Regions from separate parts of the Bradyrhizobium sp. USDA 4538 genome, predicted to be linked through region 1. Evidence: predicted binding sites of a transcription regulator. Region 1 holds the regulator's gene; the other holds the start of a gene.
The links. The regulator HrcA, encoded in region 1, represses chaperone genes, less so after heat shock. The targets are predictions, from matches to a motif close to GTTAGCACTCNCNNNNNGNGAGTGCTAAC.

Region 1 (4,875 bases):
CAGGCCGTGCTTCTCGATGCTGGTCATCTCGCCGAAGGTCCGCGTGTAGCCGTCGGGCAGGAAGGCCGGATCGTAGCCAAAGCCGGCAGTGCCACGCGGCGGCCAGACCAGGGTTCCATCGGCGCGGGCCTCGACCTCCTCGAGATGATCGTCGGGCCAGGCCACGCACAACGCCGACACGAAGTGCGCCTTGCGCCGGTCCGGTGCGGTGGCGCCGCGTTCCTGCAGCAGCCGCTCGATCCGCGTCATCGCCGCCATGAAGTCCTTGCCCTCGCCGGCCCAGCGCGCCGAGTAGATCCCGGGCGCTCCGTCGAGCGCATCGACCACGAGGCCGGAATCGTCGGCGAAGGCGGGCAGTCCGGTCGCCTTCGCTGCCGCAATCGCCTTGATCGCCGCGTTGGCGCGAAAATTGTCTCCGGTCTCCTCGGGCTCGGCGAGGTCGAGCTCGCCGGCCGACACCACCTCGACGCCGTGCGGCGCCAGCAATTCCCGCATCTCGGCAAGCTTGCCGGGATTATGGGTGGCGATGACGAGCCTTCCGGTGATTCGGCGGTGCATGACCAATCTGACTACGCCACCGCGATCTTTTGCAAGTCGACCAGACGCGCGACACCTTTGCGCGCCAGCGCCATCAGCGCCAGGAATTCACCTTCCGAGAACGGCGTCTTCTCGGCGGTGCCCTGCACCTCGATGATCCGGCCGTCGCCGGTCATGACGAAATTGGCGTCGGTGTCGGCTTCGGAATCCTCGGCATAATCGAGATCGAGCACCGGCGTGCCCTGGTAGATGCCGCAGGAGATCGCCGCCACATTGTCGCGCAACACATTGGTCTTCAGCATGTTGCGGGTCTTCATCCAGTTGATGCAGTCGGCCAGCGCCACCCAGGCACCGGTGATGGAGGCGGTGCGGGTGCCGCCGTCGGCCTGGATGACGTCGCAATCGACCGTGATCTGGCGCTCGCCGAGCGCCTCGAGATCGACCGCCGCGCGCAGCGAGCGGCCGATCAGCCGCTGAATCTCGACCGTGCGGCCGCCCTGCTTGCCGGCCGAGGCCTCGCGGCGGGTGCGTTCCAGGGTGGCACGCGGCAGCATGCCGTATTCGGCGGTGACCCAGCCGCGGCCCTGGCCCTTCAGCCACGGCGGCAATCGCTCTTCCAGCGTGGCGGTCACCAGCACATGGGTGTCGCCGAACTTCACCATGCAGGAACCCTCGGCATATTTGACGACGCCGCGTTCCAGCGACACGGGACGCAGTTCATCGGGTGCACGGCGGCTTGGCCGCATGAAATCCTCCAGAAATCCGAGAAAATTGGCTGGCCGTGCTTGTAGGAGCGGGAAGGGGCAGCGGCAAGGGTTTTGGCGAGGGTTTTCGGCCCCGGTATGGTCCGGTACGAGGGGGCAGAATGCATGCTTGTCATCGGCCTCCCGGATCGACAAATTATGCAGTAATTGTGAGGGACTGGAGTGTGACTCACCACGATCCGATTGGCCTGATCGCGCCGCATGCCGGGCTCGCCCAGCTCAACGAGCGTTCGCGCGACATTTTTCGTCAAATCGTCGAAAGCTATCTCGCGACCGGCGAGCCGGTCGGTTCGCGCAACATCTCGCGCCTGATTGCATTACCGCTGTCGCCGGCCTCGGTCCGCAATGTGATGTCGGATCTCGAGCAGCTCGGCCTGATCTATGCGCCGCATACCTCCGCCGGCCGGTTACCGACCGAACTCGGGCTGCGCTTCTTCGTCGATGCGCTGATGCAGGTCGGCGACCTCACCGAGGCCGAGCGTCAGTCGATCCAGACCCAGCTTGCTGCCGTCGGCCGCGCGCAATCCGTCGAGGCCGCGCTTGGCGAAGCCTTGACGCGGCTGTCGGGACTGACCCGCGCCGCGGCGGTGGTGCTGACGCAAAAGTCGAATGCGCGGCTGAAGCATATCGAGTTCGTCCGGCTGGAGCCGGAGAAGGCGCTGGTCGTGCTGGTCGGCGAAGACGGCCAGGTCGAAAACCGCGTCCTGGCGCTGCCGCCGGGTGTTCCATCCTCGGCCCTGACCGAAGCGACCAACTTCCTCAATGCGCGGATCCGCGGCCGCACGCTGGCCGAAGCGCGGCTCGAGCTCGAGACGGCATTGACGCAAAACCGCGCCGAGCTCGATCAGCTCACCCAAAAGGTGGTCGCGGCGGGCATCGCAAGCTGGTCCGGCGGCGAGAACGAGGACCGCCAGCTGATCGTGCGCGGTCACGCCAATCTGCTCGAGGATCTGCATGCGCTCGACGATCTCGAGCGCATCAAGTCGCTGTTCGACGATCTCGAAACCAAGCGCGGCGTGATCGATCTGCTCGGCCGCGCCGAACGCGGCGAGGGCGTGCGGATCTTCATCGGCTCGGAGAACAAGCTGTTCTCGCTGTCGGGTTCCTCCACCATCATCGCGCCCTACGGCGACGCCCAGGGGCGGATCGTGGGCGTCCTCGGCGTGATCGGACCGACGCGGCTGAACTATGCGCGGGTGATCCCGACCGTCGATTATGCCGCGCGCATCGTCAGCAAGATGCTGGGCGGCTGACCGGAGGGCGATTTCGCTTTCATTTGACGGGTTTTCTTCACCCAAGCCGGAGATTCCTGTTCCCGAGACCGGTATGTTGCGCTTGATTTTCGCCGGCCAAAGCACGATATCCCGGCAAGCAATCCCCAAGATTTGAACCGACGCGAGTTTTCGAGAAGGCAAGCCATGACCGATCCGAACCGGGCCAATGACAACACCGAGAATTCGGCGCCGACGGGTGAGCCCGTGGTCTCGAAGCCGTACATCATGCCTGACGAGCCCGAGGCCGGATCGGCGGAGGCGCTGACCAAGGAACTCGCCGAGGCGCGCGACCGGACGCTGCGCACCCTGGCCGAGATGGAGAATCTCCGCCAGCGCACCCGCCGCGAGGTCGCCGACGCCAAGACCTACGGCATCACCGGCTTTGCCCGCGACGTGCTCGATATCGCGGACAACCTGCAGCGCGCGCTCGATGCGGTGCCGGCCGAGACCAAGGAAGCCGCCGATCCCGGCCTGAAGGCGCTGATCGAAGGCGTCGAGCTGACCGAACGTTCGCTGCTCAACGCGCTGGAGAAGAACGGCGTCAAGAAGTTCGACCCGATCGGCGAGAAGTTCGATCCGAACTTCCAGCAGGCGATGTTCGAGGTGCCAGATCCGTCGGTGCCGTCGGGCACCGTGGTGCAGGTCGTGCAGGCCGGTTACATGATCGGCGAGCGCATCCTGCGTCCGGCGCTGGTCGGCGTCTCCAAGGGCGGCGCCAAGGCCGCCCCGACCGCCGACATCACCGCCTGATCCGTCCGATCCCGGCTGCCCCTTTGCGAGTTCGCGGATTGCGCGGGCTCACGGTCGCGGCTTCTCGTGTGCCTTCGGCCAATAGGTGCCGAAGCTCCAGAGATTTCCCTCCGGATCGCGGCAGGCGAAGTCGCGGCTGCCATAGTCGGTATCGCGCAGTTCCATCTCGATCTTGGCGCCGGCAGCCTTGACCTTCGCGTGCAGCGCGTCGGGATCGCCGACGGCGATATAGATCGAGTCGGTGCGGCGGTGGTCGAGGTCGCCGACCAGCTTGCCATAGGCGTCGTCACGGCTCTGACCCAGCATCAGCATCGAGGAACCATAGGCGAGCTCGGCGTGATGGATCACGCCACCGTCGCGGTAGACGACGTGTTCGGTGAACCCAAGCACCGTCGTGAGCCAATTGGTCATCGCCTCGGCGTCCTTGCAGCGCAGGGTCGGGTAGATGCGGGGCGGTTCGATGTCGTGCGTCATGGTCGCTCACCTCCTTGGCTGACGGCGCCATCCTGCACGAGGCAACGCGGCGTCGGCTTGAAGGTTTGTTACCAGTCCGGCAGCCCATTGTCGGAATGGACCAGCCGGCGGTCGGTCAGCGCCTGGCGGCGCGCCCAGGCGGTTGGCGGTTCGCCTGCGAATTCGACGAACTCGCGGGCGAGATGGGCCTGGTCGGCATAGCCGCTTTCCGCCGCGATCCCCGCCCAGCCGAGCGCGGCGCCGCTTTGTGCCAGGCTGCTCGCTCGGTGAAACCGCATCATGCGCGCCAGCGATTTGGGGGCGAGGCCGAGCTCGGACCGAAACCGGCCGGCAAGATGCTTGCGGCTCCAGCCGATCTCGTCGGCCAATGCCGTGATGCTGATGGCGCCGGCCGAACGCGCCAGTTTTCGATAGGCGAACGCGATTTCGGGAGACGGCATGTGGCCGGCGCGGCGCAGCACGAACGCCTCGATCAGGTCGAAGCGGCGCTGCCAGCACGTCACGGCGCCGAGCTGTTCGCGCAGACGACGGCCATCATGGCCGAGCACATCGTCGATATCGACCATGCGCCCGACCAGGTCGGTCACGGCGCCGCCGAAGAAGCCGTAGGCGCCGAGCGGGGTGAAATCGACCTGCACGCAGGCAGCGTGGCCGTCGGACTCGATGTAGACAGGCCCGGCATGCAGGCCGGCGGCGAAGCTGAGCTGACGGTCGGCCGCATCGGGCTCGCGCGACAGCGCGATCAGGAACGGCGAGCCGAAACTGATGATCAGCGGGACGATCAGCGGCGCGGTCTGCCGCTGCGCGAACCGGCCCGTTGCGGTCTCGCGATAACCGGTGATCCGGACGATCAGGCCGGCCATGCGCGGCGACGGCAGGCGCTGCGCGAGATCGAATGCATGAGGTGACGCAGGCTCGGCCATGCGAATCTCGCGAGGCTGCGTCTTACGCGATATCCGAGGACTGGATGCGCTTGACGCCGGCCTTGGCCATGTCGTCCCAGGCCTTGGCGAGCGATCCCTGGGTGTCGATGCCGCGGCAGGCATCTTCCACCACATAGGTCTCGAAGCCGGCCT
Region 2 (4,875 bases), 4.8 Mb from region 1:
AACACTGCGCCCCATTCGTAGGGACGGATCGATTGGTACCGGCTTTCCAGCACGTTGCCCGGTTCGGCGCGGTTCACAGCGATCGGTCCGATGACCGAATGTGGCCCCCGGCCGGGATTGCTTACGCGCAGTTGCACCAGCAAACTCCTGCCGAGCTGTCCCGTCAATGGAATGCCCGTTGTGAGCCGACGCAGTCCATTTGAACAACGAGCCTTTTACACTTCGGCTCGGAAAATGATCGGATGAAGGACTGATGCCGCGTTGGGACAGTGTGACTGTCGCATTACATCGCTTGCGCCAATAAAGCTTTAAGCATTGAATTCAGCGATGATACGCCACTACCGCAAGTAGTTTTTCGCGTATGCCCGCGCTCTCGCAGCAATGAAGAGAGCAAGCCCGGGCGTACTGCGTGTGATGGGTTCATGCGCGGCTGAACAGGAGAGGTCGCCTAGTCGGTCCACCTAACTGATTGGGAGTGGCCAACGCACACCTCACGCGCGCACTGCTCAGCACTAGCCAACAAACGGGAGGAGAACAATGAGCACCTGGCTTAGTGAGCGAGAACAGCGTCTCGTCACGGGCGCGGAGGTTGCATCGGCTGCAACGCCTATACCGACACAGATTGTTTCCAACGGCGAGTATCTCCCGCCCCCGCAGAGCGCCACGCAGAAGAAGGTCGAGGCGCGGATCAACGAGCTCGCCGACGTGAACGGCAAGCACCTCGGCTTGAGCCGCAGGCAGTTCCTGCACACGAGCTGCGGCATGGCGGCAGCGTTCCTCGCCATGAACGACATCTACGGCAATGTTTTCCAGGTCGCGCCCGCCGAGGCCCGCGAGCCCGAGCTCATGCTGGCGCGCGCGCAAAGCCTCGCCGACCAGTTCATCTTCGATGTCCAGACCCATTTCGTGCGCGACGATTTCAATCACGCGGAGCTGTTGGACCTCGGCAAGTTCGCGAGCGAGCACTGGAACCCGAAGATGAAGGAGGGAGGCGTTTCCTCGCTCGCCCGCTACAAATTCCAGAACTACGTGAAAGAGGTCTACTACGACAGCGACACCAACATGGCGCTCCTGAGCGGCGCGCCATTCGATGACCCGAGCTGGTGGCTCCTGTCCAACGAGCAGATCGTCAAGGCGCGGGAGCTGATCAATGACTTCGCCGGATCGCGGCGCCTCTTGGCGCACAGCGTCATCACCCCCAAGCAACCCGGCTGGATGGACGAGGTGGACAAGGCGATCGAGGTCTACAAGCCGGAATCCTGGAAGTCCTATACGATTGGCGATCCGCTGGCGCCCTCGAAGTTTCCATGGCGGCTCGACGACGAGCCGGTGATGTATCCGTTCTACGAGAAAGCGGTGAAGGCCGGCATCAACACGCTGTGCATCCACAAGGGGCTGCTGCCGCCCGACTATGAGAAGTCGTTCGCCGGCGTGTGGGAATACGCAACGGCGTGGGACATCGGAAAGGCCGCCAAGGATTGGCCGCAGATGAACTTCGTGATCTATCACTCGGCGCTGCGGCCATTCCTCGAGTTGCCCGACAAGGCGTGGGCGGAGTTCGAGCAGACCGGCCGCATCCAGTGGGCCTCCGATCTCGCGGAGATCCCGCAGAAGTTCGGCGTCACCAATGTCTATGCGGAGCTCGGCACGTCCTTTGCCAACTCGGCAGTGGCGCATCCGAAGTTCTGCGCCGCGCTTGTCGGCACGCTGATCAAGGGGATGGGCGTTGATCACGTCATGTGGGGCACCGACTCGGTCTGGTACGGCTCACCGCAGTGGCAGATCGAGGCGCTCCGCCGGCTCGAAATCCCGGAGGATATGCAGAAGAAGTACGGCTTTGTCGCGCTTGGCGACGCCAACAGTGCTACCAAGCAGCTGATCTTCGCGGGCAACGCAACCAGGTTCTACAAGATCAAGTTGAAGGCGGCTGAGAACACCAGGATGCCGGCCTTTTCCGAGGACCGCCTCGCGGCACTCAAGAACGAGTACATGCAAGCCGCGAAGCAACCATCGAACCTGCGCTACGGCTACGTTCGCGCCACCTAGGTGAACGGGGCCAGCGGCGCGGGCAAGCTCCGCTGGCGCAATGGACGCGCGGCTGCCGCAAATCCGACTTCGGCATAGGGGCAATCGCGTCGCTTTTGGCCCGTTTGCCGGATGTCTGCTTATCCTCTGACAGCGGCGGAATAGCGGACATCCCCAACCGCTGCTTGGACCAACAGGCGACATGGGTTGAAGCCCTTGCACCCAAGTGTCACAGGCTTATGTGAGGAGCGGCGAGCACTCGCTCATTGCGACTGCCAATCCAGCAATAATCACAAAAAGCCAAGGAGGATCGCATGAAATTCCGTCCGCTTCACGACCGCATCGTGGTCAAGCGCATCGAGGCTGAACAGAAGACCGCAGGCGGCATCATCATTCCCGACACGGCCAAGGAAAAGCCCTCCCAGGGCGAAGTCATCGCCGTTGGTCCCGGCGGCCGCGACGAGAGCGGCAAGCTGATTCCGATCGATATCCAGGTCGGCGACCGCGTGCTGTTCGGCAAGTGGTCGGGCACTGAGGTCAAGATCGACGGCCAGGAGCTGTTGATCATGAAGGAGAGCGACATCATGGGCGTTCTTACCGACGTCGCCGGCTCCAAGAAGGCGGCCTAACGCCGACCGGCGCAAACGCTCACCCCTGAGGAGTGCCTGCCGGTGCTGCCTTGCAGGTGAGAGACGAATTTCAATTCTGGGAGGACAAATATGTCAGCTAAAGAAGTCAAATTAGGCGTCGATGCCCGCGACCGCATGCTGCGCGGTGTCGACATCCTCGCCAATGCCGTGAAGGTCACTCTCGGTCCGAAGGGCCGCAACGTCGTCCTCGACAAGTCGTTCGGCGCGCCCCGCATCACCAAGGACGGCGTTGCCGTCGCCAAGGAGATCGAGCTCGAGGACAAGTTCGAGAACATGGGCGCCCAGATGGTGCGCGAAGTCGCCTCCAAGTCCGCTGACGCGGCCGGCGACGGCACCACCACCGCGACCGTGCTCGCGGCTGCGATCGTGAAGGAAGGCGCCAAGTCAGTCGCCGCCGGCATGAACCCGATGGATCTGAAGCGCGGTATCGACCTCGCGGTCGAAGCCGTCGTGGCCGACCTCCAGAAGAACTCGAAGAAGGTCACCTCGAACGAGGAGATCGCCCAGGTCGGCACCATTTCGGCCAACGGCGATGCCGAGATCGGCAAGTTCCTCTCCGACGCCATGAAGAAGGTCGGCAACGAGGGCGTGATCACGGTCGAGGAAGCCAAGTCGCTCGAGACCGAACTCGACGTCGTCGAGGGCATGCAGTTCGACCGCGGCTACATCTCGCCCTACTTCGTCACCAACGCCGACAAGATGCGCGTTGAAATGGACGACGCCTACATCCTCATCAACGAGAAGAAGCTCTCCTCGCTGAACGAGCTGCTGCCGCTGCTGGAGGCCGTGGTGCAGACCGGCAAGCCGCTGGTGATCGTCGCTGAAGACGTCGAAGGCGAAGCGCTCGCCACCCTCGTCGTGAACCGCCTGCGTGGCGGCCTGAAGGTCGCGGCCGTCAAGGCGCCGGGCTTCGGCGATCGCCGCAAGGCCATGCTACAGGACATCGCGATCCTGACCGGCGGCCAGGCGATCTCGGAAGACCTCGGCATCAAGCTCGAGAACGTCACGCTGCAGATGCTCGGCCGCGCCAGGAAGGTGATGATCGACAAGGAGAACACCACGATCGTCAACGGCGCCGGCAAGAAGGCCGACATCGACGCTCGCGTTGCCCAGATCAAGGCGCAGATCGAGGAGACCACCTCGGACTACGACCGTGAGAAGCTGCAGGAGCGTCTCGCCAAGCTCGCAGGCGGCGTCGCGGTGATCCGCGTCGGCGGCGCGACCGAGGTCGAGGTGAAGGAGCGCAAGGATCGCGTTGATGACGCGATGCATGCGACCCGCGCGGCCGTCGAGGAAGGCATCGTTCCGGGCGGCGGCGTCGCCTTGCTCCGTGCCTCTGTGCATCTCAAGGGCATCCGGACCAAGAACGACGACCAGAAGACCGGCGTCGAGATCGTGCGCAAGGCGCTGTCGGCTCCCGCTCGCCAGATCGCGATCAACGCCGGTGAAGACGGCTCCGTCATCGTCGGCAAGATCCTGGAGAAGGATCAGTATTCGTTCGGCTTTGACAGCCAGACCGGCGAGTACGGCAATCTCGTCACCAAGGGCATCATCGACCCGACCAAGGTGGTTCGCGTCGCGATCCAGAACGCCTCCTCCGTGGCGGCGCTTCTGATTACCACCGAGGCCATGGTAGCCGAAGTCCCGAAGAAGAGCACCGGCGCTGGTGCCGGCGGTATGCCCCCGGGCGTTGGGATGGGTGGCATGGACTTCTGAGTCCAACCGTTCAGCGCTCAAGAGAAAAGGCCCAGCAGCGATGCCGGGCCTTTCCGCATTACCATTGTCGGTATCGGACGGAAGGCGGTGAGGGGCAGCAGTGGCCGTTGCGGCTAGCACACGCGTTCACTTTATCGATTGATTCCGATAGTTGGCGAAGAAGTCATTCCTCGGAGCCACGCAAATTTTACCGTGAATTCAAGACGGAAAAGTTAGGGCGGATATGCCGTCGGGATTTGTCTGTCGGCTTTGAGAGATTGTGCTTGCAACTCAACGCGGTAGTGTAGTCCTAAACGATAGAGTGGGAGTAGTGGAAACGGCCGCTACAGCGTGCTTTAGCGTAGAGTTTAGTTGGGCACGCCGCATTTACGTTCATAGCCGGGCACTCTCCAGAGTCGTGACCTCACTTAACCTGATCGCATCAAGCTGTCATTCTACTTTCGCTAAGCCAGTAACGTTGCGCATTCCAGCGTGTATTCGGCGC

Region 2: a site for HrcA is predicted at 2,277-2,305, ahead of groES (co-chaperone GroES). Genes of this name have one in related genera too.

The regions. Positions count from the first base shown of each region.
Region 1 covers NZ_JALJZE010000001.1:3,757,845-3,762,719, forward strand. The annotation lists gene rdgB (RdgB/HAM1 family non-canonical purine NTP pyrophosphatase) at 1-558, opposite strand, end outside; gene rph (ribonuclease PH) at 570-1,283, opposite strand; gene hrcA (heat-inducible transcriptional repressor HrcA) at 1,466-2,554, shown strand; gene grpE (nucleotide exchange factor GrpE) at 2,720-3,325, shown strand; gene J2R78_RS16920 (VOC family protein) at 3,374-3,799, opposite strand; gene J2R78_RS16925 (AraC family transcriptional regulator) at 3,868-4,722, opposite strand; gene pncA (bifunctional nicotinamidase/pyrazinamidase) at 4,745-4,875, opposite strand, start outside.
Region 2 covers NZ_JALJZE010000001.1:8,553,239-8,558,113, reverse strand. The annotation lists gene J2R78_RS39555 (acetamidase/formamidase family protein) at 1-167, opposite strand, end outside; gene J2R78_RS39550 (amidohydrolase family protein) at 538-2,046, shown strand; gene groES (co-chaperone GroES) at 2,340-2,654, shown strand; gene groL (chaperonin GroEL) at 2,745-4,391, shown strand.